One region of the Rhizobium sp. BK112 genome, then DNA from elsewhere that is predicted to be linked to it. Evidence: riboswitches for the same ligand, from Rfam matches in the RefSeq annotation. Region 1 holds a riboswitch; each other region holds the start of a gene.
The links. Region 1 has a riboswitch for thiamine pyrophosphate ahead of thiM (hydroxyethylthiazole kinase). Riboswitches for the same ligand answer to the same signal wherever they lie in the genome.
Positions count from the first base shown of each region.

Region 2: linked by a shared signal. The riboswitch ahead of thiC (phosphomethylpyrimidine synthase ThiC) and the one ahead of thiM (hydroxyethylthiazole kinase) in region 1 are both predicted to bind thiamine pyrophosphate.
Region 3: linked by a shared signal. The riboswitch ahead of FHT75_RS25735 (YkoF family thiamine/hydroxymethylpyrimidine-binding protein) and the one ahead of thiM (hydroxyethylthiazole kinase) in region 1 are both predicted to bind thiamine pyrophosphate.

Region 1 covers NZ_JACHYZ010000003.1:360,163-370,416, reverse strand. Annotated here, with positions in the region: gene FHT75_RS11180 (ABC transporter ATP-binding protein) at 1-608, opposite strand, end outside; gene FHT75_RS11175 (ABC transporter ATP-binding protein) at 605-1,408, opposite strand; gene FHT75_RS11170 (ABC transporter permease) at 1,405-2,283, opposite strand; gene FHT75_RS11165 (ABC transporter permease) at 2,285-3,262, opposite strand; gene FHT75_RS11160 (ABC transporter substrate-binding protein) at 3,321-4,967, opposite strand; gene FHT75_RS11155 (glycoside hydrolase family 3 N-terminal domain-containing protein) at 5,011-6,033, opposite strand; gene FHT75_RS11150 (GNAT family N-acetyltransferase) at 6,058-6,537, opposite strand; gene thiD (bifunctional hydroxymethylpyrimidine kinase/phosphomethylpyrimidine kinase) at 6,755-7,564, opposite strand; gene thiE (thiamine phosphate synthase) at 7,561-8,196, opposite strand; gene thiM (hydroxyethylthiazole kinase) at 8,193-8,996, opposite strand; TPP riboswitch at 9,047-9,143, opposite strand; gene FHT75_RS11130 (hypothetical protein) at 9,216-9,593, shown strand; gene FHT75_RS11125 (invasion associated locus B family protein) at 9,849-10,254, shown strand, end outside.
Region 2 covers NZ_JACHYZ010000016.1:74,560-84,813, forward strand. Annotated here, with positions in the region: gene FHT75_RS30810 (limonene-1,2-epoxide hydrolase family protein) at 1-320, shown strand, start outside; gene FHT75_RS30815 (hypothetical protein) at 597-740, opposite strand; partial or broken gene FHT75_RS30820 (AAA family ATPase) at 868-1,083, opposite strand; gene rpsU (30S ribosomal protein S21) at 1,216-1,455, opposite strand; gene FHT75_RS30830 (GlxA family transcriptional regulator) at 1,788-2,813, opposite strand; gene FHT75_RS30835 (hypothetical protein) at 2,885-3,148, opposite strand; gene FHT75_RS30840 (CbtA family protein) at 3,150-3,875, opposite strand; gene FHT75_RS30845 (CbtB domain-containing protein) at 3,889-4,077, opposite strand; gene FHT75_RS30850 (nitrile hydratase accessory protein) at 4,242-4,568, opposite strand; gene nthA (nitrile hydratase subunit alpha) at 4,578-5,195, opposite strand; gene nthB (nitrile hydratase subunit beta) at 5,239-5,982, opposite strand; gene FHT75_RS30865 (DUF1097 domain-containing protein) at 6,019-6,519, opposite strand; gene FHT75_RS30870 (CobW family GTP-binding protein) at 6,558-7,532, opposite strand; TPP riboswitch at 8,152-8,284, shown strand; gene thiC (phosphomethylpyrimidine synthase ThiC) at 8,384-10,207, shown strand; gene thiO (glycine oxidase ThiO) at 10,207-10,254, shown strand, end outside.
Region 3 covers NZ_JACHYZ010000010.1:246,806-257,059, forward strand. Annotated here, with positions in the region: gene atpD (F0F1 ATP synthase subunit beta) at 1-833, shown strand, start outside; gene FHT75_RS25700 (hypothetical protein) at 833-1,072, shown strand; gene FHT75_RS25705 (F0F1 ATP synthase subunit epsilon) at 1,072-1,479, shown strand; gene FHT75_RS25710 (sugar transferase) at 1,628-2,365, opposite strand; gene FHT75_RS25715 (acyltransferase family protein) at 2,533-3,753, opposite strand; gene FHT75_RS25720 (ABC transporter substrate-binding protein) at 3,978-4,988, opposite strand; gene FHT75_RS25725 (ABC transporter ATP-binding protein) at 5,069-5,869, opposite strand; gene FHT75_RS25730 (ABC transporter permease) at 5,866-6,672, opposite strand; gene FHT75_RS25735 (YkoF family thiamine/hydroxymethylpyrimidine-binding protein) at 6,763-7,395, opposite strand; TPP riboswitch at 7,386-7,499, opposite strand; gene FHT75_RS25740 (NADPH-dependent FMN reductase) at 7,688-8,263, opposite strand; gene soxR (redox-sensitive transcriptional activator SoxR) at 8,347-8,811, shown strand; gene FHT75_RS25750 (SDR family NAD(P)-dependent oxidoreductase) at 8,891-9,715, shown strand; gene FHT75_RS25755 (ArsR/SmtB family transcription factor) at 9,818-10,159, shown strand; gene FHT75_RS25760 (LysR family transcriptional regulator) at 10,230-10,254, shown strand, end outside.

The sequences.
Region 1 (10,254 bases):
CCGAGTTTCATCTCCTGTTTCATCTCGTTCAACAGGTTCAGCACGCCGAGGCGCACGGAGACGTCGAGCATCGAGGTCGGCTCGTCGGCGACGATGACCTCCGGCTTGACGGCGAGCGCGCGGGCGATGTTGACACGCTGGCGCTGGCCGCCGGAAAGCTCGTGCGGATATTTCGGCGCGACGAGATCGGGATCGAGCCTGACGCGCTGCAGCAATTCGCGGACTGTCGCGTCGATCTCAGTTCCCTTGATGTCAGGACGATGCAGCTTCAGCGGCCGCCGGAGATGATGGGCGATGGTATGGGCCGGGTTCAGCGAGGCGAAGGGGTCCTGGAAGATCATCTGCACCGAACGGCGGTAGCGGGCGATCTCGGCGGATTTCGCCGCCTCGACCGGCCGGCCCTTGTAGAGGATCCGGCCGGATGTCGGCAGATATTCGCGCATCGCCATGCGGGCGCAGGTGGTCTTGCCGCTGCCGGATTCGCCGACGAGTGCCAATGCGCGGCCGGCATGCAGGGAAAACGAGATGGCGCGTGCCGCATGCACGGCCCCGGAGCCATGGCCGAAGGTCTTGCTCACCTGATCGAGTGCGAGAATGGCATCCGTCATAACAGCACTCCTCCATGCAGCGACGGGAAGGAGGCCCAGAGCTTTTTCGTGTAGTCATGCCTGGGCGTCCTGTAGATCGCCTCGGCCGTGTTCTGCTCCACCAGCCGGCCTGACAGCATGATGCCGATGCGGTCGCAGAACTGCACCATCAGCCCGAGATCATGGGTGATGAACAGCACGGAAAAGCCGAAGCGGCGGCGCAGTTCGTTGATGCGCTGCAGGATCTCGCGTTGGACGACGACGTCGAGCGCCGTCGTCGGCTCGTCCATGACGACGAGTTTCGGATCGAGCGCCATGCAGATGGCGATGACGATGCGCTGGCGCATGCCGCCGGAGAATTGGTGCGGATAGTCGCGCATGCGGTCCGGCGCGATGTCGACGAGCGTCAGCATCTCGGCGGTACGCTCGCGGGCCGCCGCACGGCTCATGCCTTTGTGGGTGCGCAGCATGTCATAGAACTGCGCCTCGATGCGCAGCACCGGGTTCAGCGAGTTCATGGCGCTCTGGAAGACCATGGCGACATCGCGCCAGCGGAAGGCGCTGAGCGCCTGCCGGTCGAGGCCGAGCACATCGCGGCCGTCGAGCAGGATGCGGCTCTCCTTGCGGATCAGCGCCGGCGGCTTGTGCAGGCGGCTGATGGCAAAAGCGATGGTGCTCTTGCCGCAGCCGGATTCGCCGGCAAGGCCGAACACCTCGCCGGGCGCGACGTCGAAGCTGACATCGTTGACGGCGCGGAAATCCTTCTCCTCGCCGATATAGTCGATGGTGAGGTTCCTCACCGAAAGCAGCGGCTGCGTCACAGGCGGCCCTCCCCGGAACGAACGAGCAGGGACCAGCGCTTCAGGTGATTGCCGGTGCGCAGTCGCGGATTGGCGATCTCGTCGACGGCGAAGTTCAACAGCGACATGCCGATGCCAAGGAAGGCGAGCGCGAAGCAGGGGGTGAGAATATCCCACCAGGCGCCGACCGAAAGGGCTGAAGCCTTCTGCGCATTATAGAGCATCGTGCCCCAGGAGATGGCTCGGGGATCGCCGAGGCCGAGGAACTCCAGTGTCGCCTCGGTGATGATTGCGAAGATGACGCTGCCGATGAAATTGATGCCGACGATTGAAATCACGTTGGGGAAGATCTCGAATGTCATGATGCGCCATTGCGGCTCACCCATCATCTCGGCCGATTTGACGAAATCCTTCTGCTTGACGGAGAGCGTTTCGGCGCGGGTGACGCGGGCGCCCCAGGCCCAGGAGGTGGCGCCGAGGATAAGGGCGATGACGAGGGGGCTTGCCTGGCCGATGAAGGCGGCGAGCACCAAGAGCAGCGGCAGGTTGGGCACGACCAGCACCATGTTGGTGAAGAAGCTGATGATCTCGTCGGTCCTGCCGCCGCGATAGCCGGAGATGATGCCGAGCGCGGTGCCGACGAGGGTGATCAGCAGGCCGGCGCCGAAGCCGACAGCAAGCGAAGTACGGGCGCCGTAGATCAGCCGGGCGAAAACATCCTGGCCGATGCGGGTCGTGCCGAGGATGTGGTCGAGCGACGGCGGCTGATGCGGCCGGCCGGTGCGGGCGGCGGGATCGTATTGCGTGAGCAGCGGCGCGGCGATCGCGACGATGACGATGAGGGCGATGATGACGAGGCCAACCAGCGCCTTGCGGTTTCGAAGCAGGGTCTTCATCTCATGCTCCCTTTAGCCGCGGGTCGAGCAAGATATAGCTGACGTCGACGATGAAATTGGCAATCAGCATGGTCGCGGTCATGATCAGAAGCTGGCCCTGGATGACGGGATAATCGCGGGCGAGGATTGCTTGGTAGAGAATGTTGCCGAGGCCGGGATAGTTGTAGACGACCTCCGTCACAAGCGAGCCGCCAAGGATGGTGCCGATCGCGATGGCAAGGCTGGAGACGGTTGGCAGCAGGGCGTTGCGCGCCGCGTACCAGAGCATCACATGCCGGTTGGAAAGACCCTTGGCCCGGGCCATGACGATATAGTCCTCACCGAGCAGGTTGATCATGTTGTTGCGCATGGTGACGGTGAAACCGCCGATCAGCACGGTGCAGAGCGTCACCATCGGCAGGATGCCGTGATAGGCGACGCTGCCGATATATTGCAAGCTGAAGGCCGGATCGAGTGAGGGATCGGCGGCATAACCGTTCGGAAACCAGCCGAGCGTGAAGCCGAAAATGAAGAGCACGATCAGCGAGGTGACGACGGCCGGTACCGAGGTGGCGAAGATCGCGCCTACCGAGACGACGACATCGAACCTGCTGCCGCGCCGCCAGGCGGCGACGATGCCGAGGAAGGTGCCGAGCGCGAAGCTGAAAATCGTCGCCGTTCCCATCAGGCCGACGGTCCAGAGGAGGGCATGGCCGAGCACCGACGTCACCGGCAGCGGGAAATATTTGATCGAACGGCCGAGATCGCCGGTGAAGATGCTGCCGAGATAGGTGAGGTACTGCTGCCAGAGCGGACCGTCGACGAAGCCGAAAGTGAGCTTCAGCGCCTGCAGGCTTTCCGGCGGCAATTCGGTGCCGGCGCTGGAGAACATGATCTGCACGGGATCGCCCGGCATCAGCCGGGGCAGGAAGAAATTGATCGTCGCTGCCGCGATGAAGGCTGCCATGTAGAAGACGAGGCGGCGAAGCAGGAAAGCCATGGGAACTCCGTCGTCGCGGAAGCGGCGTTTTCTACGCCGCTTCCGGAGATCATGATGCTTACTTGACCGGCTCGAGAGCGAGCAGGTTCAAGAGGCGTGCCGGATTGGTCCGCGAGATCGACGGATTGACGAAGGGGTTTTCCTTGGTCGACCACCCGGTGAAGCGCTTGGTGTTGTACTGATACCAGTTCGGATTGTTGAACACCGGAATCATCGGCATGTTTTCGGCGACGATGCGCTGCGCCTTGTTCATCGCTTCCTTCTGCTTGGCAAGGTCGGCGGTCTGGGTGAACTCGGTGACGAGTTTCTCGACCTCCGGGTTGAACCAGCGCTGCGCGGTGAAGCGGGTCTTGCCCTTGTCCGAAGCGCTGAAGGCACGCTTGTAAGGATAGTAGGGCGAGGCCGATGCCGGCAGGCTGTTGATCGCCGCATCGAAGGTGCCGTTGATGAGGTTGCCGGTCCAGACGGCTTCCTCAGGCGTTTCGATCTTGGCGTCGATGCCGACTGCCTGCATGCCCTCGACGGCGAGGTTGACGGTGTCGATCCAGTCGGTCCAGGCGCTGGGGACGATGATCGAGAAGGAAATCTTCGTGCCGTCGGGATTGTCGCGGAAGCCGTCGCCGTCCTTATCCTTGTAGCCCGCCTCGTCGAGCAGGGCCTTGGCGGCATCGGCATCATAGGTTGCGAACTTGCCGAAGTCGGCCTTGACGGACGGGTCCGCCCAGCTCTTGTAAAGCTCGCCCATCAGTCCAGGATCTTCGTTCAGCGTCGGATAGCCGTAGCCGGCGACGTCGATCATCGTCTTGCGGTCGAGCGCCATGCTGACAGCCCGGCGGAACTTCAGATCGTTGAAGGCCTTCTTGTTGTTCTCGTTCGCCGTTTCCAAGTTGAAGAGGAAGGCGACCATGCTGCTCGGCGAATACCAATAGTGGAAATGCGCCGGATCCTTGGAGACATAGACATTGTCGATATCGGGAATGAAGGAGACACCCCAGTCAAGCGTGCCGTCGGCTGTCGCGGTCAGCATCTGGTTGTTGTCGGCAAGCTGCGGGAAGCGCATGCAATCGACCTTCAGGTGCTCGTTGTCCCAGTAGTTTGGGTTGCGGCACTGGTCGTAGGTCTGGCCGGTAAAGCGCGGCACTTCCGTCAGCGGGCCACTGCCGACCGGGGTTTCGTTGGCGAAGGTGACGGGATCGGCGACATCCTTCCAGACATGTTCCGGGACGATCGGCAATTGCGAGATCTGCTCGGCGGCGAGCGAGCTCGGATTGGCGAGCGTGAAGCGCACCGTCTGGGCGTCGACCGCCTGCACATCGGTGATGAAGGTCCAGATGCTGACGAAGTCGAGCGCCGGGAACTTCTTCAGGTAATCATAGGTGAACTTGACGTCGGCTGCGGTCAGCGGCTTACCGTCAGACCATTTCAGGTTCGGGCGCAGCTTGAACTCGATGCTCTTCAGATCGTCGGAGAGCTTGAAACTTTCGGCCAGGCGATAGACCGGCTTGTTGCTGTCGAAGCGGTTGAAAATAACCAGCGGCTCGTAGATGAAGTCGAGCGTCGACTGGCGCGATGAGGTCTGGTTGAATGGGTTGAAGTTGCGAACCCAGGTCGTCGCCGGTTCGATATTCGCCGTCAGAATCGTCTGCGCCATGGCCGATCCCGAAAGCAGCGTCAGCGCGGCGGCGGCAAGAAGATATTTTTTCATGTTTTATTCCCCTTTTCTTATGCGGTGAGAGTTGACGGGCCGGTCAGGAGACCAGCGCGCTGGCAAACATGTCTTCGACTTCTGCGTGGGCGGCGCGGACATCGACTTTGAGATTGCCGAGGCGCGCCTTGCCGGCGACGATCCGCTTGAGGGCGGCTTCCGTCAGCGGACGGGCGGCCTTGGCGGCAGCTTCGCTTTCCGGAATGTCGCCGTGGCTGTGGAGCGCGATGTCGAAGCCTGCGTCGAGCACCTGTTTGACGCGTTCCGGCAAGGTACCGGAGAGCGACTCCATGAAGATGCAGTCTGATATCAGCACGCCCTCATAGCCCATGTCCTTGCGGATCACGTCGTGCATGATGGGCGAGACGGACGCCGGCAGCTCCGCGTCATAGGCCGAGTAGACGACATGGGCGACCATCGCCCAAGGCGTATCCTTCAGCGCGACGAAGGGTTTGAAATCGGTCGCGGTGAGCGTCTCGCGGCTGGCGTCGACCACCGGCCGCTCCTTGTGGGAGTCGAGCGTCGCACGGCCATGGCCGGGAATGTGCTTGATGACGGGGATATTGCCGGTCTCGAGCAGGCCATCGACCACCTCGCGGCCGAGGGCCGCGATGAAATCGGGATCAGGGCCGAAGGAGCGGGCGCCGATGACCGCGCTCGTCGTCTCGAAGACGAGGTCGAGAACGGGCGAGCAGCCGCTGGAAAGGCCGAGTTCCGTCATCATCGCGCCCATGGCCTGGGAGGAAAGGCGCAGTGCTTTTTTGCCGAGATCGAAATCGCGGCGCGCAAGTTCGGCAAACTGGCCGAAGCTGCGAAAGAGCGGCCAGGGGCCGGCATCGAGATGCTGAACGCGGCCGCCTTCCTGGTCGGTGAAGACAGGTGCGTCGTCGCGGCCGACGGCTTCGCGGAAGCGGGCGATCAGCCGCTTGGTCTGCTCCGGCTCGCGCTGATTGCGCCGGCCGACGAACAGGCCGAGCGGATTGGCGTCGCGAAAAAGGGCGAATTCATCATCCGAAATCGTGGGAGTGGGAAGGCCGACGAAAAGGGCGAGCGGGGTCGAGGACAATTCTGTAGCTCCGGGATCAGATGGTCATTTCGGCGTGCTTCTCAGCATGCCTTCGTAGATGCCCTTGTCGGGGGCGGGGATGATGGTTGCGCCTGCGGTCTTGGCGTAGAAATCGACTGGCCCGGCATCGCCGATGAAGGCATAGGCGTGGCCGAGCGTCTTCATCGTCTGCAGGCAGGCGGAGAAGAGGGCGAGCCCGATACCTTTGCCGCGCGCTTCCGGGTCGACGCCGGTCGGGCCGAAGAAGCCGCGCGCCGTCGTGTCATAGCAGGCAAAGCCGAGCAGCTTGCCGCCGTCGACGGCGATCAGGCAGGCAACCGGCTGGCGGGAGAAGGCGACGGCGACTTCGCTCGCCCAGTTCTCGCTGAACCGTTCGCGAACCCAGCTGATGATAAGATGCAGTTCCGGGGGGAGGGCCGGACGGATGGAGATGCCGACATCATCGGCTTTCCGTTTCAGGTCGGCGAGCTCAGCGGAATACAAGCTCACAAGCAGGTCTGGCACCTGTCACTCCTCCAGTTATTCCTTTATTGCGGAATGTATCCCCTTTTAGTGTTATAGATTTGGCCATCTGACCGGGCTTGTCAACAAGGTTTTTCAGAAGGTCAAAGGGACTGCCCGCACTGCAACTGCGGTTTCAACGCAAAGTAGCTGCGGAACGAAAAAACGGCCCGGGAGGGCCGGGCCGTTTCGATTGGCTGCATCTATGCCGAGCGAGCGCTTATTCGCCGTCTTTCCACAGCGCATGAAAATGCTGCACCGGACCGTGGCCGGAGCCGACGGTGAGGCTTCCGGCTGCCGCGACCGCGCCGGCGAGATATTGCTTTGCGATGGCGACCGCCTCCCGCGCCGAGGCGCCCTTGGCAAGTTCGGCGGCCAGCGCGCTGGAGAGCGTGCAGCCGGTGCCGTGCGTGTTCTTGGTCGGCACGCGCATGGCTTCGAACCAGTGCAGGCCAGCGGCGGTGGCAAGGACGTCAGGACTTTCGTCGCTATCGAGATGGCCGCCCTTGACCAGCACTGCGGCCGGGCCAAACGCCCGCAGATGTTCGGCCTGCGCCGCCATCTCGGCTCGGTTTGTCGCCACCGGCTGGTGCAGCAGTGCGGCCGCTTCCGGCAAGTTCGGGGTCAGGAGTGTCGCAAGCGGCAGCAGCCGGCGGGTCAGCACGTCGACCGCCTCAGGCGCGAGCAAGGCGGCGCCACCCTTGGCGATCATCACCGGGTCGATGACGATCGGAATGTCGCGGTGGTCAGTCAGTGCACCGGCAACGGCATCGGCGATGCCGGCATTGGCGATCATGCCGATCTTGACGGCATCGACGCGCACATCGGCAAAGACGGCATTGATCTGGTCGGCGACGAATTGCGGCGGCACCAGATGCACGCCGCTGACGCCTTGGGTGTTCTGCGCCGTCAGCGCGGTCAGCACCGCCATGCCGTAGACGCCGCGGGCGGAAAAGGCCTTGAGATCGGCCTGGATGCCGGCGCCGCCCGAGGGATCGGAGCCGGCGATGGAGAGAACGTTGCGGATCATGCGCGGGCCTTTCGAATTTCTGCGGCGATGCGGCGCGTGGCCGCTTCGGGATCCGGCGTACCGCAGATGGCGGAGACGACGGCAAGGCCCTTGGCGCCCGCAGCAAATACTTGGGCGACATGATCCGCCTTGAGGCCGCCGATCGCAACCGACGGCACCGGCGAGGCCTTTACCAGCGTGGCAAGACCGTCAAAACCGATCGGCTGCTTGTGATCGGCCTTGGTCGGCGTCGCAAACACCGGCCCGACGCCGGTATAATCGACCAGATCCGGATCGACGGCGGCGGCAAGCGCCGCGGTCTCGACCGAGAGGCCAAGGATCATGGCAGGGCCGATCATCGTCCGCGCCGTGCGCGCGTCCATATCCTCCTGGCCGATATGCAGACCGTCGGCGCCGATGGCGATTGCCGCCTCGACATCGTCGTTGACGACGAGCAGGGCGCCGGTCCCGACAAGCGCCTGTTTCAAGGCGCGACCGGTCTCGATCATCCCGGCGGTGCCGGCATGTTTGTCACGCAGTTGCACCATCGTCGCGCCGCCGGCAACGGCAAGGCGCGCCGTTTCCACCATGCCGATCCCCGCGCAGAGATCGGGGTCGAGGACGAGATAGAGCGAAAGGTCGAAAGCCTTCATGCCGCCGATATCCTCGCCCTGGCGTCAAGCGTTTCGGCGTCGAGCGCTGCCAGCGCATCGAGGAAGCGCCAGGAGAAGGAGCCGGGGCCGGCGGCGCCGAGTGTCGCGTCTTCGCCGGCGATGGCGAAGGTCGAAAGGGCGGCGACCGTGGCGCCGAAAATGTCCTCGGGCGCCGTTGCCGCAAAGGCGCCGACGAGGCAGGTGAGCGAGCAGCCGAGCGCGGTGACTTGCGGCATCAAGGCCGATCCGCCTTCGATGCGCACGGCCCGCTCGCCGTCGGTGACGAAATCCACGGCGCCGGTCACGGCGACGACCGCCCGCTGACGCTCGGCGAGCCATCGCGCCGAACCTTCCGCCTGCTCGACCGGGTCGCGGCTGTCGACGCCCTGGCCGCGGCTCTCTCCACCGGCCAGCGCGATGATTTCGGAAGCGTTGCCGCGGATGATGGTCGGATGCAGCGCCAGGAGATCGGCGACGGCGTTGCGGCGGAAGGCCGTTGCATAATGGGCGACCGGGTCGAGCACCCAGGGCTTGCCGGCCGAGGCCGCCGTCTTCGCCGCCGCCTGCATGCCGTCGATCCATTGCGTCGACAGCGTGCCGATATTGATGGTCAGCGCACTGGCGATCCCGGCGAATTCGCCGGCTTCTTCCGCGGCATGCACCATGGCGGGCGAGGCGCCCGCGGCAAGCAGAACATTTGCGGCGATGTTCATGGCGACGTAATTGGTGATGCACTGAACGAGCGGCGGCTTCTCGCGCATCGCCTTCAGCATCGCTCCGGGTGTGGTCTTGGTCTGCATATGGCCCCTTTCAGGCGGGGGCGGCCACGGGGCGGTTCGTGCGGGCGATGCCGCGACCCCGAGCGACTCCCTCCGCCGGCATTATCCGGTTCAGGTTCGAAGGGTGCTTCTCAGCCCGTCTGTCGACGAACGCCCCTGTCTCTCATCGCGTTTCTTTTCGCAGAGAACGGGGCTGATGTCACCTCGAAAATGACAATCATGCGACCGACGCGGCGCGCGATGGCTATGGATGATTTATGGGTCGGGATCGCCTTTCATGAAGGACGAGAGATCGCCGCCGATTCGGGTCTTGACCAGGTTTTCCCGAAAGTCGTCTGCCGGTTCTCTTCCGGGTTGGCCGAGTCCTTGCCTTTTCGCCATGCGGCTATCCTCTCCTTTTTCAAAAGGAATAACCGCAGCAACCGTGGGTGCAATCAATTTCTAAAATACATCTTCGTCTTTGTGAGGGGTTGGCTGCCAGCATTGGTGAGGGTGCTGATGCGGGAAAGCAGTCTTTTCTTTGAAAGAATGAAGTTCATCTTCCCAAGACTTTTCTGCATTTGGAATAGCGCGAAGTTATTCATCCTATCCGTTCATCGATGGAATTTTTCAATGTAGCCGAGCACGAGAACAGCTTCGCGTAAGTTGCGTGTCGTCTCATCGCCTCGCCATTCAGTTTTATTCCGGCTGTCGAGATTTGGTGGCGATTTCGTTGCGGTAAGCCTCTCCCAGGGCGTGGAATCAAACTCCCAGAACGCGAAGTAAATATCTAACGGAAACTTTACCGTGCTGACACGCTTAGGTTGACCAAACGATGGATTGTAGCGATATGACTTTACACGCCAATAAAATCTTCCTGAAGTTGTATTTTCAATGAGAAAATTTTTGAAAGCCGATATGAAGTGGGGCCTCCAGACAGTCGCCTCCGTTCTGATATTCATCGCTTGGGCGAATCCTTCTTTTTCGCAATCTGCTGTTCCTGCCGATCAGGGAGCGGGGCAGGTGCAGGCGCCGCCGATAAAATCCCAGAAATTCGACGACTGGTATTATCGCTGCTCGGGTTCTGAAGGCACCGAGGCCTGCGAAGTCGCCCAGATCGCGCAAGTCGCCAAAGATGGCGAGAACGTCAATGTCCTGACGCTGGCGATCGCAGCTGCGCCGGCCGGGTCCCAAGGCAAGGGCGAGAAGGGCGGGGGCGAGAAGGGCAAGGGCGAGAAAGGCAAGCCGGGGCTGACGCTGACCGCTCTGCTGCCGCTCAACGTCTTCCTGCCCTCGGGCC
Region 2 (10,254 bases), on a different contig from region 1:
CCTTGGCAATGCTCGCTTCCGACGTTGTCTACGACAACGTCCCGCTCCCTAATATCGTCGGCGCTGACGCCGTCGCGAAATTCCACAAGGAGTTCGGCATCGGTACCGCATTCACCTTGGATTGGCAGGTGAAAGCGATCGCGGCAGACGGCAACGTCGTCCTGAACGAACGTGTTGACATCTTTCGTCACCAGAGTGGTGGTACCATTACGCTCCCCGTCATGGGGACCATCACGGTGGTTGACGGGAAGATTACCGTGTGGCGCGATTATTTCGACGCAGGTGATTTCGACCGGCAGCTGTCGCAGATCAAACTCTAAGCAGCAGAGCCAAGTCCATAAACACACCACCCTCCGCCGGGCCTTTCCAGGGGCGCAGCCGTGCGCCCTCGCGCATCGCTAGGAGAACACGAATGACCCCTCCGATATAGCTCGCCGTGATGTGCTAACGCTGATGGCCGCTGGAGTCGCCGTTAGCGGCCTGCCGCAACTGGCAGCAGCGACTTCGGCCGCGAAGGGCGTTTCCAAATCACAGAAGGCGTCTCCGCAAAACGCCGTTTGGAATCACGACTAGGTGGCTCTGCTGATCATTGACTATCAGCCCGAGATGTTCGCCGCGATCCGTCGGGAAAAAGACCTCACAAAGGGAAACACTTTCGCGCTCTGCGCAAGAAACAGCCCGGCTGTAGGTGCGACGCTGCGCAGCGCCGTTAAACCGATGCCGCTTACGTTGAAGCTCACGTCCAGACTTCCTGGTCGTGAGAAGCTCCGATGTAGTCTCCATGGAGAAAATTCCATTGCTCGTCCATGGAAAGAAGATCACAGACTAGGACGGCGAGGGCAACGTGGGGCCGGAACAGCGGATACGCAACAGCTCGGGCGCGCGCTGGATTTCGTCGATGATCGCCCGGTCAAGACCGCGGACGAATCCGGCGGGATCGGGCTGCGCAGCGGCGAGGACCGTCTGGTCGTCCAGCGTGATGTATTGGTGGCTCTCATCATCCATCTTTCGCACGAGCGTGGTTTTGCCCGCCCGGCGAGGCCCGACGATCAGGACAATTACGGTGGAATCATTTGCTGACATGCTCGCTGCCAACGCCGATCTCGAAGCTATCCGCTTGTCGTCGGACACCCCGTATGGCCTTCAGGAAAAGAACATCTCGGGCACGAGAAAGTCCTATCGTCGACTGACGAAAAATTCGTCGCCCGATCCCTGCTAGCGAGCGAAAGCTCTCGCCTTCTTGGGGACCGAGATACCGCTTTCCCGCTCAAGTTTTTTGCGAGCCAGCTTGCGGACACGCCTGATACCTTCGGCTTTTTCACGAGCACGTTTTTCGGAGGGTTTTTCAAAACGCTCCCGAAGTCTGGCCTCCCGGAAAACGCCCTCGCGCTGCAACTTCTTTTTCAAAAAACGGAGCGCTTGCTCAACGTTATTGTCACGTACCATAACTTGCATTCTAAACTCCCAAGGTCACTGACGCGTGCCTCATTAGATCTATGCACATTGATGATCAAGACTTGGAAGACAGTTTGTCTAGATTCTCTGTCGCAACCGCTTTCAAGAGCACGGTCGCAAATGGCTAGAGTAAGCTCTGCCCGCGATTGGCGGGTCAGAAGTTCATATCCTCTCAAGAGCTAGGTTTGGTCAGGCCGCTGCGCATGAGAAACGCCAACGGTGATTGGTCTCGTTGCGTAAGTTTCGGATGCAAGATCACAACCGAATCCGCCGGGATTTTCCTCTGACCTGAGTCCCCCTTCAGTTTTCGGGGATCAGGGCATGAACGTCCATTACAATCGCAGCTCCTGTCGGCGCGGCTGGCGGGTCTCATAAACCATATACTTGGATCGTTCGATACCGGCAGGCGCGGAACGTTGAAAGCGGCCACGATAGTGGTTTGGGCTCACTCCGATCGTTCGCGCAAAGGCGCGGCGCATCGCATTGACGTCGCTAAAGCCGCACATGGCGGCGATCTTCTGCAGCGGCTGGGCGGTATCCTCCAGCAGACGGCGGGCAGCGTCGGTTCGCGCCGCCGTGACGAAGTCCGCTGGCGTCATGCCGAGCTCGCGGCGGAACACCCGGGCGAAATTGCGTTTGCTCATGCCGATTTTCTGCGCCAGATCATCTACAGCGAGCGAAGCGCCGAGGTTTGCCAGCACATATTCCTGCGCCTTTTGGATCAGCGTCGTTTCCGACATCTGGCCGACGAGATGGGCGCTGAACTGCGATTGTCCGCCTGGACGCTTCATGAACATCACCATGTAGCGGGCAACGATCATCGCGACATCGCGCCCGTGATCTTCTTCGACCAGCGAGAGCGCCAGATCGATGCCCGATGTGACGCCCGCAGCCGTTATGAGTGCACCGTCGCGAATATAGATCGCATCGGGATCGAGATCGATTGCCGGAAAGTCCCTGGCGAACTTGCCGGCACATTCCCAATGCGTCGTTACGTTCTTTCCGTCGAGCAGCCCCGCAGCCGCCAACAGGAACACGCCGGTACAGATCGACCCGAAGCGCCGGACCGTCGGCACCCGCCGCTGCAGCCACGCGATAACCTCGGGATCGATCGTCTGGAACGACGGATCGCCAGCGACAAGCAGTGTGTCGATCGGCTCGTCCGGGTCGAAGATCGTCCGGTCGGCGAGGAACCGGAGTTTGCCCGTTCCGTTGACGGACGCCGCTCCTGTCGACATGATCTGTATGTCGTATGCATCCGTGTCGCCAAGCCTTTGGGCGGCTTCCCAGAAGACCTCGGCGGGGCCGACGATATCCAGAGACTGGACCCCGGGCGGGGAAAGAATAACAATGCGCATTGCCTTGACCCCTGTTGCGATGCGGATCCGGAAACGCCCGCATGTTCAATTCATGCAATTAGCCTGCCAGCTTACGAAAGGCTGCGGCGGATCTGCCGGCTGTCGAGATGAAAATTCCGCTTTGCCGGTGCCTCGCTGGCCTCGATCCTCTGCCGGGCGGCACTGAGCAACGCAGGGGCGTTCCGCCTGGCGAAGGCGAGGCATTCGTCCGGCGAAGGCCTGGCGCCGAGCAATGTCCGCAGCGCAAACCGGTGGACGAAACAGTGGCCGCCGTTGCCGGCGTCAAACTGCAGCGAGTCGATATCCTCGCGCCATGTCAGGTGCAACTCTTCCACCCTATGCCTCGAAACGCCGGAAGAACGTGCCCGTCAGCGATCCGAGCAGCGCCCAGAAGACGAGGCTGGTCATGGCTGCGGCGGCGATGAACTGATGTTCGAGCGCTTCCGGAGCCAGCGCATGCCGGCCCTCTGGCGCGGCTGGCGCACCGATCACATGCGGAGCCGCGATCAGCACGATGGCGGCGACCGCCGTCCACGGCTTCCTGTGAAAGGCGATCAGGGCGAGGCCGCAAGCCGTCGCAGCCGCCGTCGCTATCCACCAGACCTGCCGGTCGGCAAGCGGCGCGGATGGCGTGCCCGGCAGTTCGGGCGGCAATCCCAGCAACGGCGCGATCATCACGCAGGCAAAACCCGCCAGCCCCCACATCAGCCCTTCGCGCCAGCCGAGCGCCTTGCCGCGCATCGAGATCAGCCCGGTCAGCGCCAGCGCATAGCCGATGGCAGTGAGAATGTTGGCGGCCAGCGTGAAGGCCGTCCGTTCGACGCCGTCGGCCGGCTCCCAACCTCCCTCTTCATGGTCATGAGCGGCCATCGCCCCATGATCGTGTCCGGCGGGAACAGCGGCTGCGGCGCCTGCCGCCGGCAGTGCCTCACCCGCTTTCTCGTAGACTTCAGCCTTGGCGATGAGCTGGCTCGTGCCGAAGAACTGGACGGCCGTGACAGCGGTTCCGACGATACTGCCGACGAGCACCGCGGTGAAGACGATCGAGCGAAACAGCGACATTGTCATTCTCCTCTCAGTGGCACGGAAACGCGTTGGCGTGGCGCGAGTCATGCGCAGCATTGTGGACGATTTCGATATGCGAGAAGCCGACAAAGCCGACGATCATGAGGCCAACGCAGGCGGCAATCGCCGACTGAAGCAGCCTCGTGGCGGAAGCGGTGGCAACAGGTGCCGAGGATGAGACGATATAGGGCGTGGACATCGGAAAACCTTTCGACATGGCGCCTTTGGCGCCGATAACATGTTGACTGAAGGGCCAGCGCATAACCCCGAAATCGGAATCGATTTCGGAAAGGACCATGCGCCAATTCAAAGTGATAGAACGTCCTTGGCGCGTCCTGCGGGACGCGCGGCGCTCTATGGTGATCAGGCCGCGAAGGCGGCCTTGATCTCGTCTGCGTCGATGACGCCGGATTTCGCCACGGCCTTTTCGAGGGCGGCCAGGAAATGGTCATAATAATTCCAGGAGGATCGATCGACTGGATGGGCCGCTTCCCAGGCGCTGATCGTGCTGATCAGCTCGTCGCGGAAGTCGTCCCATTCGAAGAAGCCGTCCTTGGCGAGCGCAAGCGCCATGCCGAAGGCCTTTCGCTCCCACTCGCTGCCGAAGCAGAGCGAGCCGTTCGCCCGCGGCGGGTTGTCGGTGCTGCCCATCATCTCGGTGACGGCGAAATGCTCGAATTGCGTCAGCATGTCCCCTCCTCACGCTGCCCTGGCGACGGCGACACCCATCATCGCTTCGGGCGTGACCAGGGCCTCGAGTTCCGCTTCGGAAAGCCCGTCCGTGCCGGCCGGGCGTTCCGGCACGACGAACCAGCGGATCTGGGCGCTGGAATCCCAGACCTTGATCTCGACCGCATCGGGAACCGCCAGCCCGAACTCCGTCAGTACGGCGCGCGGCTCGCGGGCGGCACGGCTGCGGAAGGTCGGGTCCTTGTACCAGTAGGGCGGCAGGCCGAGCACCGGCCACGGATAGCAGGAGCAAAGCGTGCAGATGATGAGGTTATGGACATGGGGGGCGTTGGCCACCGCGCGCATGTGTTCGCCCTCGGCGCCCGCCATGCCCTCGGGCAACTGAAGTTCGGCGATGGCCTTCGGCGTGTCGGCGACGAGCCTGTCCTTGAACGCCGGGTCGACCCAGGCGCGCGCGACGATCTTGGCGCCGTTGAACGGCCCCATCTTTGTCTCGAAGAAATCGAGGACTGTATCGACGGTTTTGTCGGTGATCACGCCCTTTTTGATCAGCAGGGCTTCCAGGGCTTTGACGCGGGCAGCGCTGTAGGCTTCCCGGTCCTGGCGATAGTGAAAACGGTCCATCATTGTTGTGGCTCCTTGACTGGAATGGCGGCGACTGGTGTGCGTCTCAGGCGGCCTTGGAGGCTTCGCCGGCTTCCGGTGCCTCGACATAGTGGGCGTAGAGATCGGCATAGAGGCTGAAATTCTTCTCGGCATTATCGGGCCAGAGGTCACTCGGTTCGAAGCGAACGCAGTAGACCGGCATCGCCGCGCCGACGCCGTCGGGGCCGGTGTCGCAGAGATAGGTGTAAGCCCCGTCATAGACGGTCTCGATCGTTCCGAACTTGTTGCGGAGGAAACCGGGCAGCCTCGTATGCTCGACGGTCGGCACATCGCGGATCGCCACCGTATCGCCGACTTTGAATTCGAAGGTCACGCCGACGTCGCGCTTGGGGCTGTCGCCTTCGACTAGATATTGCACGACGCGCCGGTCGATCGCCTCATCGCCGGCCTCGTGCAGCGGCTTCGACGGCGCGTTGTAATATTCCCCCGTCAGCGCATCGAGCTCTTCTGCCGTGATATAGCCGTTGTCGATGAAGTATCCCGATATTCCGCCGAGCCACTTCTCGTAATAGCGAAACCTGAAATAATCGAACGGATTGAGGGACTCCGCCCCTTTCCTGAGGTCCGCCCAGGTCCAGATGGTCTTGAACGTCGATGGCGTCTCGGGAAGCGGAAGCTGCGGCGACAGCGCCATCATCGCCGTATGGATGCCGAAGATCCTGGTTTCCCAGACTTCGACGAAAACGCGCGTTTCCGTGCTCACGGGCCCCAGCCCCTCAAGGCCGCCAAGATAATGCTGAAGTTTCATGGGATCTTCCTTTATGGTGAATGGTGACGATGACGCTCAGGCGGTCGCGGATTTTTTGCCGGCCAGAAGCTGGGTTCCGATTTCCGAGAGCAGGCCGAAGACGCCGCCGAGCAGCATCGCGGCCATGGCGACGAGGGTCGGATGATTGAGACCTGAGGTGACGATCGTCGTGTCCGTCGCCGCGCTGGTGCCGACGAGAGAGGCGAAGCCGAAGACGATCGCCGGCGGAAAGTTCAAGATCGGGATGGCCGAGGCCAGGATCATTGCTGAGGTGCCGGCGCCGACCAGGATCGCCGCAAAGATCGGGTGGGCCGGGCCATACTGGATGATCAGCAGCGTGATCGAGGCGATGCCGATGCCGGTCCAGTTGGAAACGATCGATTTGACCAGCCCCTGGTTTCCGCCGCCGCAGGCGAAGAACGACGCCCAGGCGATGAAGGTGACCCACACGGGAACGGGAAATATCGTCGCGGTGATATAGGTGTCGATGGCGCCGAGCACACCGAGGCTGATCATTGCGGCAACGAGCGGGGGCATGGGTCTGTCTCCTTGTTGAGGGGTTGGGCGGATGCGCATCAGGATGCCAGCGCGCGCTGCTGGCTGAGGCAGCTCATGAAGCCGTCTCGAAGCATCGCGTCGTCGAGGTTCCTGCCGATGAAGACGATTTCGTTGAGCCGCTTTTCCGAAGGCCCCCAGGCCTTTCCGGGGCGTCCTTCAAGCGTCATGTGCACGCCGTGAAAGACATAGCGGCGCTGCTCGCCGTGGAGATTCAGCACGCCCTTCATGCGGAAGAGGTCCGTGCCGATCTCCTGAGCCAGGCGATTGAGCCAGACGTTCAGCGCCGCTGGATCGAGCGGGCCGAAGTCCTGGATCGCCACGCAACCGATGCTCTGGTCGTGCTCGTGTTCATGGTCCTTGAGAATATCGGGGTCGATAGACAGGATGTTCTTGAGGTCGAAGGCGCCGACGTCGAGCACCGCGGAGAGCTCGACCTTGCAATCCCTCGTCCGGATGATCCGGGCAAGCGGATTGATCCCGCGCAATTGCTGCTCGGTGGCGGCAAGGTCCTCGGCGCTCTCCAGGTCGATCTTGTTGAGCAGCAGCACGTCGGCAAAGCTGATCTGCTCCCTCGCCTCGTCCTGAGAGAGCTGTTGCTTCATATGGCGGGCATCGACGACGGTCACGATCGCATCAAGCTGCAGCCGCCTGGCGAGCGTTTCGTCGAGCAGGAAGGACTGGATGACCGGCGCCGGATCGGCAAGACCCGAAGTCTCGATGATGATGCGGTCGATTGGCCGTCCGGAGCGCAGCAGTTCGCCGATCGCGGCGATGAGATCGCCCCTGACAGTGCAGCAGATGCAGCCATTGTTCAGCTCGATGACCTCGTCCGCCGTCGGCACCACGAGCTTTCCATCGATGCCGACCTCCCCAAATTCGTTGACGATCACCGCTACGCTCTCGTTTTCGATTGAGGTGAGCAGGTGATTGAGAAGCGTGGTCTTGCCGGTCCCGAGAAACCCGGTCAGAATTGTCGTCGCAAGCTTTGTCATGCCTCATCCCCTTGCCGTCCGAGCACGCCTCCGCCGTCTCGGCCAAATGACCGGGCTGAAAAGGCGGCTCCGCTGCTGTTTGCTGGTCTGACCCCGCCGGAAGCGCCGATCAGACGAGGAGAATTACACTTGCAATACCGTCACGAGGCAAGAGACCTGATGTTTCATATTCGGCCAAATAAACCGCAAATTCTGCCATAATGATGAGCTTTTTGATTTTTGATTAAAAACTGATCATACTGTCTAATTATTGATCTTATTGCCCTTTTCCCGATCATTGACGGGATGAGCAATGAAAAAGAGTCTGGTTTGCGCAGCTTTGGCGAGGGACGCCATGCGCAAGTTGGCTTTTCGAGGGCATTCTATTGTCGCCGGCGAAAGTGGTGCCGCTAGGGGTGGTCGGGTGACAGCGGATGAGCACCGAGCCGTTGGCGATTGCTTTGCGTTCCTGGAGGTTCTGGCGGGGAATTGGGCCGGCGCTGAGCATGCCACTATTCGCTAAACTCCACGAAGCCAGTCAGCCCAGCGGCGCGATGAACAGAACTCAAGCGGTCGGGATATGGGTTCTGAATGGTGCCCTAAGGGCTTGACGGAGCGGCATTTCTCACAATAGCTTAGCCCTATTCACCAGGGGGGTCCCGCCAAGGGGCTGAGATACTGCTGGTCGGATCGGCTTTGGCCGCCCGAGGCGCAGTGACCCGTTGAACCTGATCCAGTTCATACTGGCGTAGGGACGGTGCGGGCGCTGCGGCAGCGAGGGCGGGTATCCGGCCTTCGGAATCCACGGCGTTTTTTCATCATTCCAACACTGGAACTGGGTCTCCAAACGTCAAAACTTGGAGCCTCGAACCATGAATATTGCAGCCACCAAACTCACTCCGGTCGTCACCACAGGTCCGCTTCCCGCCTCCGCGAAAGTCCTGAAAGCAGGCACCATTCATCCGGATATCCGCGTACCGATGCGTCAGATCGCACTGCATCCGACCTCTGGCGAACCGCCAGTCACTGTCTACGATTCTTCGGGTCCCTACACCGCAGAAAGTGCCGAAATCCGCATTGATGCAGGCCTGCCACGCCTGCGCGAAAGCTGGGTTCTTGCTCGCGGTGATGTTGAATCCTACGGGGGCCGCATCGTCAGGCCGGAGGATAACGGCTTTGTTTCAGGCGACAGGCTGACGCCGGAATTCCCCGTTCGCAGCCAGCCTTTCAAGGCGAAGGCGGGGAGGGCCGTTACCCAGCTCGCTTATGCGCGGGCCGGCATCGTCACGCCGGAAATGGAATTCATCGCCATTCGCGAAAACCTCGGCCGACAGGCGGCCAAGGAAGCTCTCATCCGCGACGGCGAAAGTTTTGGCGCCCATATCCCGGATTTCGTGACACCGGATTTCGTCCGTCGGGAAGTCGCGGAAGGCCGAGCGATCATTCCCGCCAATATCAACCATCCAGAATCCGAACCGATGATCATCGGCCGGAACTTCCTGGTAAAGATCAATGCCAATATCGGCAATTCGGCTGTTACCTCGTCCATGGCGGAAGAAGTGGAGAAGATGGTCTGGGCGATCCGCTGGGGTGCCGACACCGTCATGGACCTGTCGACCGGCCGAAACATCCACAATATCCGCGAATGGATCATCCGCAATTCGCCGGTGCCGATCGGTACCGTGCCGCTCTACCAGGCACTCGAAAAGGTGAACGGCATTGCCGAGGACCTCACCTGGGAGGTCTATCGCGATACGCTGATCGAACAGGCCGAGCAGGGCGTCGACTATTTCACCATCCATGCCGGCGTGCGGCTCGCCTATATTCCGCTGACCGTCAATCGCGTCACCGGCATCGTTTCCCGCGGCGGCTCGATCATGGCCAAGTGGTGTCTGCACCACCACAGGGAGAGTTTTCTTTACGAGCATTTCGAGGAGATCTGCGACATCTGCCGCGCTTACGACGTTTCCTTCTCGCTCGGTGATGGCCTGCGCCCGGGATCGATCGCTGATGCCAACGATGCGGCGCAGTTCGCAGAACTGGAAACGCTCGGCGAGTTAACGAAAATCGCCTGGGCGAAGGATTGCCAGGTGATGATCGAAGGTCCCGGCCATGTGCCGATGCACAAGATCAAGGAAAACATGGACAAGCAGCTCGCGGTTTGCGGCGAGGCGCCTTTTTATACGCTCGGACCGCTAACCACCGATATCGCGCCGGGCTATGACCACATCACATCCGGCATCGGGGCTGCGATGATCGGCTGGTTCGGCACCGCCATGCTCTGCTACGTGACGCCCAAGGAACATCTCGGCCTGCCGGACCGCAACGACGTCAAGGTGGGCGTCATCACCTATAAGATCGCGGCACATGCCGCCGATCTCGCCAAGGGCCATCCGGCGGCGCGGGTGCGCGACGATGCGTTGTCGCGCGCCCGTTTCGAGTTCCGATGGGAGGACCAGTTCAACCTCTCGCTCGATCCGGAAACCGCCCGTTCCTTCCACGACGAAACGCTGCCGAAGGAGGCGCATAAGGTGGCGCATTTCTGCTCCATGTGCGGCCCCAAATTCTGCTCGATGCGGATTTCGCACGATATCCGCGCCGAAGCGCAGAAGGAGGGCTTGCAAGCCATGGCTGCCAAATACCGCGATGGCGGCGATCTTTATATGCCGGTCGAAGACCTTCCGGGTAACGCATAATGTCTACGTTTCTCGTCAAAGGGGCCGGCGTTGCCGGCCTCGCGATG
Region 3 (10,254 bases), on a different contig from region 1:
TGATCGAATCGAACGTCAACAAGCATGGCGGCGGCGAAGGTTCGAAGGCTGCGCTGGTTTACGGCCAGATGAACGAACCGCCGGGCGCCCGCGCCCGTGTCGCCCTGACCGGCCTGACGGTCGCTGAACATTTCCGCGACCAGGGCCAGGACGTTCTGTTCTTCGTCGACAACATCTTCCGCTTCACGCAGGCAGGTTCCGAAGTGTCGGCTCTGCTCGGCCGCATTCCGTCGGCCGTCGGCTATCAGCCGACGCTCGCAACCGACATGGGCCAGATGCAGGAGCGCATCACCACGACGACGACCGGCTCGATTACCTCGGTCCAGGCCATTTACGTCCCGGCCGACGACTTGACCGACCCGGCTCCGGCAACCTCGTTCGCGCACCTTGACGCAACGACGGTTCTGTCGCGCTCGATCGCCGAAAAGGGCATCTATCCGGCCGTCGATCCGCTCGACTCCACCTCGCGCATGCTCGACCCTCTGGTCGTCGGCGAAGAGCATTACGAAGTCGCCCGCAAGGTCCAGTCGACGCTGCAGCGTTACAAGGCCTTGCAGGACATCATCGCGATCCTTGGCATGGATGAACTGTCCGAAGAGGACAAGATCGCGGTTGCCCGGGCCCGCAAGATCGAGCGTTTCCTGTCGCAGCCGTTCTTCGTCGCCGAAGTCTTCACCGGCTCGCCGGGCAAGCTCGTTGCTCTCGAAGATACGATCAAGGGCTTCAAGGGCCTCGTTAACGGCGAATATGATCACCTGCCGGAATCTGCCTTCTATATGGTCGGATCGATGGAAGAAGCGGTCGAAAAGGCCAAGAAGCTCACAGCTGCTTAATGAGCGACGCGCTGGACGAGATATTCTGCTGCGACTCCCTGAAAGGGGTCGTGGCGGATCTTCCGGAACCAGCCGCGCCGACTATCTATCGCGCCGATAACGGCGTGCTGATGATGGTGGTGGGTCTGGTCCAGAGCGAGGAAGGCCTCGGTTATCTCGACCAAGCGATAATGCACTGCCCGTTCTGCGGGACCAAATTGCAAGATGCGAAAGCCATAGCCGAGAAGGTAAGTCACTGATGGCTGACAATTTCAACTTTGAGCTCGTTTCGCCGGAGCGTCTGCTGTTGTCGGAGATGGTGACCGAGGTGGTCATTCCCGCGACTGAAGGCGAGATGACGGTCATGGCGAATCATGCGCCGACGATGACGACGATCAAGCCGGGTGTCGTGAGCGTGCGTTCGGCCTCCGGCAAGAAGCAGGACTATGTGGTGTTCGGCGGTTTTGCCGATATCCTGCCGACCGGTTGCACATTGCTTGCCGAATCCGCGGTTCCGGTCGAGGAACTCCACAAGGACGAGCTGACCCGCCGCATCGAGGCTGCCCGCCAGGAGCTCGAGCATGCCGAGCTGCACGAGCACAAGTCGAAGCTCGAGCATTTCATCATGGAACTGACGCATCTGAGCGGCATCGTCCAACAGGATTGATCGCCATCGACTGCGACGATCAAGGGCGGCTGCAACAGCCGCCCTTTTTTGTGCCTGTTCAGCTGTCGCGATAGCGCGGGCGGCTTGAAATGAAGAAGCGGCCCGATGGGGCCGCTTTGCCGATGTGTACCGAGTGGCCGGCTTCGGCTCAGAAGCCGGTGCCGCCGCGTAGCTCGATGGCAATCGTCTTGAACAATATCTTCAAGTCGAGCAGCAGGCTGAAATTCCTGACATAATAGATATCGCAGGCAATGCGGGCGCGGGCTTCCAGCCGTCGCGCCGTCGGGCCGCGCCAGCCGCGCGTCTGCGCAAGACCGGTGATGCCGGGACGCATGATGTGGCGGTGATGATAGTCCGGCACCAGTTCTTCGTAGAGCCGGCCGGCTGCCCGCATGTTGATGGCATGGCAGCGCGGGCCGACCAGCGACATGTCGCCCCTGATGACATTGAAGAGCTGCGGCAGCTCGTCGATATTGGTCTTGCGGAGCACCGCGCCGATGCCGGTCACTCGGCTGTCACCCTTGACGGTCTGTTGAACGCCGCTGGGATCACAAGCTTCCGCGCGCATCGATCGGAATTTGAAGATCGTGATCTTCCGGCCGTTCAGCCCCCAGCGGATTTGGCGGAAAAACACCGGACCGCCATCATCGAGTTTGATGAAAAGAGCGATTGCCAGAAAAATCGGCGCCAGCACGACGAGGGCGCTGAGTGAGGCGACGATGTCGATCAACCGCTTCACGCTCAGTCGCACAGCCATTTTTCTTTCGACAGGGGAAAAGCTATCCGGCTGGCGAATATTGGAGTTCGCGATAACCAGGGTCTTGGTTTTGTCCTGACGCTGAGACGGATCGAAGCGTGAATTCGTCTTCGAAGTAAAAGCATTCATTACGCAAGGTCCACAAGTTTAGATGCGATACTGAACAGCAAGGAGACAGATACATGGTCACGTATCGTTTGTCATCGGTATAAATAAGAATTCCGTAACCCTAAAGACACCAAAAATGGGAGTATTTCGCGTTAACCTTAATGCCTGTAGTTGCGCTATCCGGAAACTTATACTTTGAAAGGAGTAGCCCGATTGGATTGGCGAGCTGTCAGCCGGTTTCCGAAATCGATCGCCGGTTTCTCCAGCAGATGGTAGCTGAGGCTTGCTACCAGAAGGATAAGCGCTGCCGCCAGTCCGCAAGACTGCAGCCAGCCGGTCACAACATTTTCCGAGGAAGCGCCGAACGAGCCCGGGTCGAGCTTCTGGATCAATAGCAGGATAATCTCCTGCCAGATATAGATGCCGAAGGAGATCTTCGCGACGTAGCGGACAGGCGCGTTGTCGAGCAGCCTGCCCAACCGTTGCGAATGGCTGAGCGAAACGAGGGCCGCCCCGACCGCCAGCGGGAAGACCGGAAAGCCATAGGGGATTTCGAGCCAGCCGTAACCCTCGGCGGAGCCGCCGGGCGATATCACGAGGCGGTAGCCGGCAATGGCGAGGGCGAGAAGCGCTGCGGCATCGAACCAGGAAGAGCGTCTTCGTGGGAGCATGGTCTCGAGGCCGGCGGCGAGCGCACCGAGCGCGAAGACGGCGAAGAAGCCGATCGGATTATATCTCGGCATCCATTCCTTCGCCCCACCCTGCAGGCCGTACTGCCAACCGCGTCCGATGTCGCCGAGCGGAAACAGGGTGAGGATCAGCAGATGGGCCAGGAGTACGCCTGTGATGACGCATAGCCAGGCGAAGCGCGCAAGCAGCGGGCGTTGTCTCAGGATGGGCAAACGAAACAGCAGGAGAAAGCAGACCGGCAGGAGCACATAGCTGGTGACCTCGAAGGGAATGGACCAGAGCGGCCCGTCGGCTTCGACAGGAAAGAAGGTGCGCCAGTGCCACTGGCTCATGAACAGCAGCCCGGAGACATAGCGGAGTGCAAGCTCCGGTGTCAGCGGCAGGGCAAGCAGCGTCAGGCTGAGGGCGAAGCTGATGGTGGCGGCAACCCAGAAGCCCGGAGCGATGCGCGCTGCCCTGCGGATCGTGTAATGCCGCAGGCTCGGCAGGTTGCTGCCCGCGTCGAGCGCGCGCCAGAAGGGATGGGCAAGAAGAAAGCCGCTGAGCACAAAGAACACGGCAACGCCGAAATTGCCGAAGCGGAGGACATGTGCGGTCGGTCCGAGTTCGTCGGGGATTCTGCGCATATCCAGCCGCAGCGCGAAGTGGTGGGCAAGCACCAGCAGACAGGCCGTCGCGCGCAGAAAGTCCGCTCCGGCCAGTCTCTCCTGTTGTCGCATCCTATCCCCCGCCTTGCCTAGCGCATCGGCCCGAAAATCGGAATCGATTTTCGGAAAGCACGATGCCTAAATTCTAAGTGTTAGAGCGTCCTTTGCGCATCCGAAAGGACGCGCGGCGCTCTAAAGCATGATGCCGAAAAGTGTGAGCGGTTTTCGCACGACATCATGCTCCGGGTCTCGGACTTTGCAGCGGAAAGCCGCGACGGGCAAGGCAGGCGTTGGGCTCAGTCGAGAAGTTCGTTGGTATAATAGGTGGAAAAGTCCGGCTTCTCCTTGAGTGCGGCGCCATTGGCGTCGACCAGAATCCCATTCTCGAGCAGGAAGCCGCCGAGGGCTTCGGCCTTTGCCGGATCGAGCTTACCGATCACGCCGGCCTCGGATTTCAGGAAGTGCCCCTCGATCAATGCCTTCTGAGACGCCTTTACCAGTTCCGTATTCATCAGTGCGCCATTGCTTCCAGAGATCAGCAGATCGCAGGCTTCGTCGGGATGGTCGACGGAATAGGCATAACCCTGGCGCGTGGCCTGGATGAAGGCGCGGGCGTGTTCCCGGTTTGCCGAGAGATAGGCGTCGCTGGAGACGATGACCGTCGTCTGCTCGTCCGGAATGCCATAATCGGAATAGTGGAAGCGGCCGATCTTCCGGTTCTCCAGTTCGGCGGCTATGCCTTCCCAGGTGTAGATCTCCAGCGTGAAATCGATCGAGCCATTGTCCAGCGCCTCGTAAGCGGAGGTGCCGAGGGTGACGGTCTTGACGTCGCCCTTGCCGCCGTCATTGCGGATCATTGCGGAGATCAGCGCGCTCTCCCAGGTGCCGCCAAAGCCGCCATAGGTCTTGCCGTCGAGGTCTTTCGGGCTCTTGATGTCGTCGCGTCCGCCCTTGAAGATCAGGCGTGCGGTTTCTGTCTGGACGACGCCGTAGACCATCTTCACGTCACCGCCGCCGGCGCGCTGCGTGAGGGTCTCGATCTCACTGCTGATGCCGAAATCGGCAACGCCGTTCGACACCAGTGTTCCGGCGCTGGTATCGGTGAAGGGAAGGATCTCGACATCGAGTCCGGCATCGGCGTAGAAGCCCTTCGCCTTGGCGACATAGATGCCGATATGGTTGGTGTTGGGCGTCCAGTCGAGCGCGATGCGAACCTTTGCGGGCGCCGATTGGGCGAAGGCGGTGCGGCCGGCAAGGCTTGCCGCGATGGCGGCGAAAATCGTCTGGCGGCGGGTGAGAAGCAGCATGGTGACCTCCTCAGGTCTCTAGAGCATGATGCCGAAAAGTGTCGGCGGTTTCGGACGACATCATGCTCTAACTCTATAAATTAGAACAGCGATTCAGATTTTGGGCCGACCGGCCTAAAATCATCCTGTTCTTGCGGATGAAGCAGGGTTTGCAGGATTTCGGTTTCGATCGCCTGGGCCGCCGGCGAGCCGAGGTCGGCGATGCTTCTCGGACGGGGCAGGGGAACGCGGAATTCGCGGATGATACGCGCCGGACGGGCCGAAAGCACGTAGATCCGGTCGGAGAGGAACACGGCCTCGCGAACGTCATGGGTGATCAGCAGCGCCGTCCAGCGGTGCTCGGTCCACATGCCCTGCAGCCATTCCTGGATCTGCGTGCGCGTCAGCGCGTCGAGCGCGCCGAAGGGCTCGTCGAGCAGCAGCATGTCCTGCGTCTGGACGACGGTGCGCAGCAGTGCGGCGCGCTGGCGCATGCCGCCGGATAGTTCGGAAGGATAGTGGTGTTCGAAGCCGGAAAGGCCGAAGCTCTCGAACAAAGGCGCGACGGCGGCGCGGGCCGCGCGGCGGCTCATGCCTTTCACCTCGAGGCCGAGTGCCGCATTGTCGATGATCCGGCGCCAGGGCATCAGCGCATCGCGCTGCGGCATGAAGGCGAAGGAATGCGGTGCCTGTTCCAGCGGCACGCCGTTGAAAAGCATGGTGCCGGAATCGGGTCGAAGCGCCTGTGTCAGCAGCCGCAGCACCGTCGATTTTCCGGAGCCGGACGGTCCGACGATCGAAACGAACTCGCCGTCTGCGACGGCGAGCGAAATGTCGCCCAGCACCTTCATGCCGTCGAAGGACTTCGAGATACTACCGAGTTCAACCATTGTATCGCTCATCGGCGCCGCTCCCCGGTTGGCTGCCAGGGCATGACGAGGCGCTGGATCAACAGCGTCAGCCCGAAGAGGCCGAGCGTGAGCACGGCGCTGACGACGACGGCGGCGAGCACGAGATCGGGACGGAAATTGTTCTTGGCGTTGAGGATATAGATGCCGAGGCCGCGGGCGGCGCCGGCATATTCGGCAAAAATCGCGCCAACGACGGCATAGGTGATCGAGATTCTGAGGCCGGCGAAGAAATAGGGCAGCGAGGAGGGAAGCCGGGCCAGGCAGAAAATCCGCCAGCGACTCGCCTTCATCGAATTCAGCAATTCGGCGATGTCGCGGTCGGTCGATTCATAGCCCTGCAGCAGGGCGACGAGCAGCGGAAAGAAGGTGACGAGCGCCACCAGCAACACTTTCGGCAGCAGGCCGAAGCCGAACCAGAGGACGACGAGGGGCGCGATCGCCACCAGCGGCAGGGTCTGGCTGGCGATGAAGATCGGCAGCAATGCCCGGCGCATGAAGGGCACGAAATCCATGAGGATCGAGGCTACGAAGGCGAAAGCCAGCGACAGCGCGAAACCTCCAAGCGTCGCGCCGAGCGTCGGCCAGGTGTTTGATATCAGCGCCTCGCGGTTCAGCCAGCCCTGGATGACGATGCGCGACGGCGCCGGCAGGATGGAGGGCTTGATCCCGGAAAGATCGACATAGAGTTCCCATGCCGCCAAAAAGGCGCAGCCGGCGAGCAGGGCAGGTATGCCCCGGTAGAGAGCGGCGCGGAGCGCGGCAAGGCGCGAACCCAGTGGTGGTAGCGGTGTCATCGGCGTTCGATTTCAGGCTTTCGTCGGGCACTGCATAATTCCTTAAATCGGAATCGATTTAAGGATAAAATTATGCAGCAATTTAAAGTGTTACAGCGTCCTTTGCGCGTCTGAAAAGACGCGCGGCGCTGTATTGGCTGACACCGTGATATCGAGGGTCACATGCCCCTCGGGGTCACCGAAGCGATAGAAGGCCTCACGAATGGTTGCGAAGACGGCGCCGGCATCGCCAGAAAGCCTGGTGCAGAAATTCTTGGCGCGGTCGAAAGTGCCGGAGCGTTTGAGAAAGTCGATGCAGCCATAGATCTCGTCCATATGGGTGCCGGTTCCCATGACGTAGAGCGAGAATTGGGCAGCGGTCGGCTGTCCGGTCTCGGCGGTGATTTCAACGGCGGCAAGGGCGGCCGCTATACGGTCAGCAAGCGGCTCTGCCTGGCCGGAGGAGGGGTTGACGCCGCAGATGGCCTCGTCGGGCTCACCGGGGCAGCCGCGTGAGACGGCGGCGGACAGCACGCAATGTTCGCCGGTCTTTGCGGCGGTGACGAAAAGATCGTGCATGGCGGCGAAAAGAATGTCAGGCGGGCCGACCAGCAGCGTAGAGATGTCATCGGTCTCGATGCGCAGCCGGTCGCGATAGGGATCGAGCGCCTTGACGGCATCGAGAATGATGCCGACGAAATCGCCGGACATCGGATAGAGTGACACTTGTGCGCCTGAAAACATCTGAACCTCGCTCCGCTGGCATTACCCAGATCAGCTTTGAAGGGTCCAGAGGCTTGCACCTCACATCTCAGCCCCGGCAATACGGAGCTCCCCCGTTAATGGCGCGGAAACTATCACCGGGGTTTTCTCCCCGCAACTGCAAAGTTGCGAACCCGTCCATGCGGTCGGGATGAGCCTGCCATGCCCGGTATCGCCTGATATGCCTTACTGTTGAGAACACCCGGACGGAGGTCCTGCCCGGGTGTCCCTCGAGGTTCCGTACCTGCCGGGAACGGAACCGGAGCTTGCTGCCTCAGGCGGCGATGTCGGCATAGGGGCAATCGCTGCGGGCAGTGACGAGCGCCCGTGTCCACCATTCCAGCCTCGCCATCATCCGGTCGAGCAGACGCATCGCGTCGGTGGGATTGTCGAGCCGTCCCTCGGTGTCGAAGCGGTTCCAAGGTGCTGTAAAGCTCACCGAATCGCGGATCGTGACCGCGTGGAGTTCGGCAAAGACGAGGCGCAGCTGTTCGACGGCGCGCAGGCCGCCCGATATGCCGCCATAGGAAACGAAGGCGACAGGTTTGCCCTGCCAGGGCTCGAAGAAGAAATCGATGATCGACTTCAGCGAGGCCGTGAAGCTGTGATTGTATTCCGGGGTGACGATGATGAAGGCGTCGGCCATGCCAAGCCGCCCGGCGAGCCTGTCGATTTCGGGGTGTGCCACGTCACGGCTTACCGGCAGCGCGAAATCGAGCGGGTCGATGATGTCGATATCAAATTGCGGGAAGCGGACGAGCTCCTGCGTCAGCCATTTGACCACCCGGTCGCAGATGCGGCCCTCTCTCGTGCTGCCATAGATGACCGCCAGCCTGGTGGGTGTTTTCATGCGTTGCTCCTTGTCGCGATTGGACTTTACGATTATCGAAGCACGGGTTATAAAACCTTAACTAATATTGAGGTCAAGAGCCGATGGATACGATTCCTGCAACGCCGCTCGGCAGACTTCTGACGGTTGGCGAAGTGGCGGAGCGCAGCGGCCTTGCCGTCTCGGCGCTGCATTTCTACGAGACCAAGGGGCTGATCTCGAGCATCCGGTCCCGCGGCAACCAGCGGCGATACGGCCGTGACGTGCTGCGCCGGCTTGGCATCATCAAGGTGGCGCAGCGTGTCGGCATTCCGCTTTCGGAAATCCAGGCGGCGTTCGAGTCGCTGCCGCAAGGACGCACGCCCACCGTCGCCGACTGGCAGGTGCTGTCGGCGCGCTGGAAGGATGATCTCGACGCGCGAATCAGGCGGCTGAGCCTGCTGCGCGACCGTCTGACCGGCTGCATCGGCTGCGGCTGCCTGTCGATCGAAAGCTGTCCGTTGCGCAATCCCTGCGATCGGCTCGGCAAAGAGGGGTCGGGTGCGCGGCTTCTGGAGACCGAAAGCTAGAGCCCTTCCCCAGAGGGAGACTTGGCTGCGTCTCCCGGGAAAGATCGGTACCTGCCTTTCTTTCGGTCGGCGCGCTCATATGTTAAGGGCGAGTGACGCAACCGGCGGCACTGTCCGCGAGGAGGACGGCTTCGTGTTTCATCCCAGACTGTTCGAAAATCGCAATGTCGTCGTGACCGGCGCCGGCCGCGGCATCGGCCTCGAAGTGGCCCGGCAGTTCCTGGACTGCGGCGCAAAAGTGATCGTCCATACCGGGCGCAAGCCGGGACGCGAGCTGCCGGATTTCCTGCTGACGGCTGAATCCGAAAGACGGGCGCTGCTGCTGCACGCCGATTTCTCGGCGGCCGGTGGGGCGGCGCAATTTGCCGAAGACGTTCTCGCCTTCTTCGACAGGGTGCATGTGCTGGTGAACAATGCCGGCACCATGCTTGGCCGGTTTCCCGCGGCCACGCTCACCGACGCAGAATATGAGGCGATCGTGCGGCTCAACCAGACATCGGTGGTGGCGCTGACACGTGCACTGTTGCCGGCATTAAAGGCGGCTGAAGGCGCCGCTGTCGTCAACACGGTTTCGATTTCGGCGCTGACCGGCGGCAGCCCCGGTTCCTCGATCTATTCGGCCTCGAAAGCCTTCGTTGCGACCTATTCCAAGGCGCTTGCCCGTGAGCTCGCACCGGATGGAATCCGGGTCAATTGCGTGTCACCGGGAACGATCGAGACGGATTTCCATGAGCGCTATTCCTCCCGCGAAAAGCTGGAGCAGACAAGAAAATCCATCCCCCTGCAAAGGCTCGGCACGGCGGAGGATTGCGCTCCCGCCTATCTGTTCCTGGCGGCTCCCTCCCTCTCGGGCTACATCACCGGCCAGGTGATCGAGATCAATGGCGGTCAGCTTATCTGCTGATTTGCTTGGACCTTTTTTGGCATTTCGTCATTTTGGCCAATTCGCTTGTGCGAATATGCTATTGTACTGATCTACCTCATCGCCTCCCTTCCGAGATACCGCATGCCGTTGCCCAAACCCAAGCCGGGGATGACCGGCCAGGAATTGCACACACTCGCTGCAAAAGCCCATGAAGCGAGCGACCTGCTGAAAGCGCTGGCGCACCAGACCCGACTTCTCATCCTCTGCATATTGGCGAATGAGGAGCGGACGGTCAGTGAAATCGAACATATTCTGGGCATACAGCAGGCAATGGTCTCGCAGCAGCTGGCGCGCTTGAGGCTCGAAGGCCTGGTCAATACGCGCCGTCAGGGCAGGCTGGTCTATTACAGCATCGGCAATGTCAGCGTGCTCGCCTTCCTCGAATCGCTGTTCGAGCTTTTTCCGATTGCAGAAAACTGTTAGCGACCGCCCTTGCGGAGCACGGCTGCTATGTCGAAGATAGGTCCGGACGCGAAATGGCGCGGGAGGCCGGATGATCGACAAGCTGGAATTTTTCA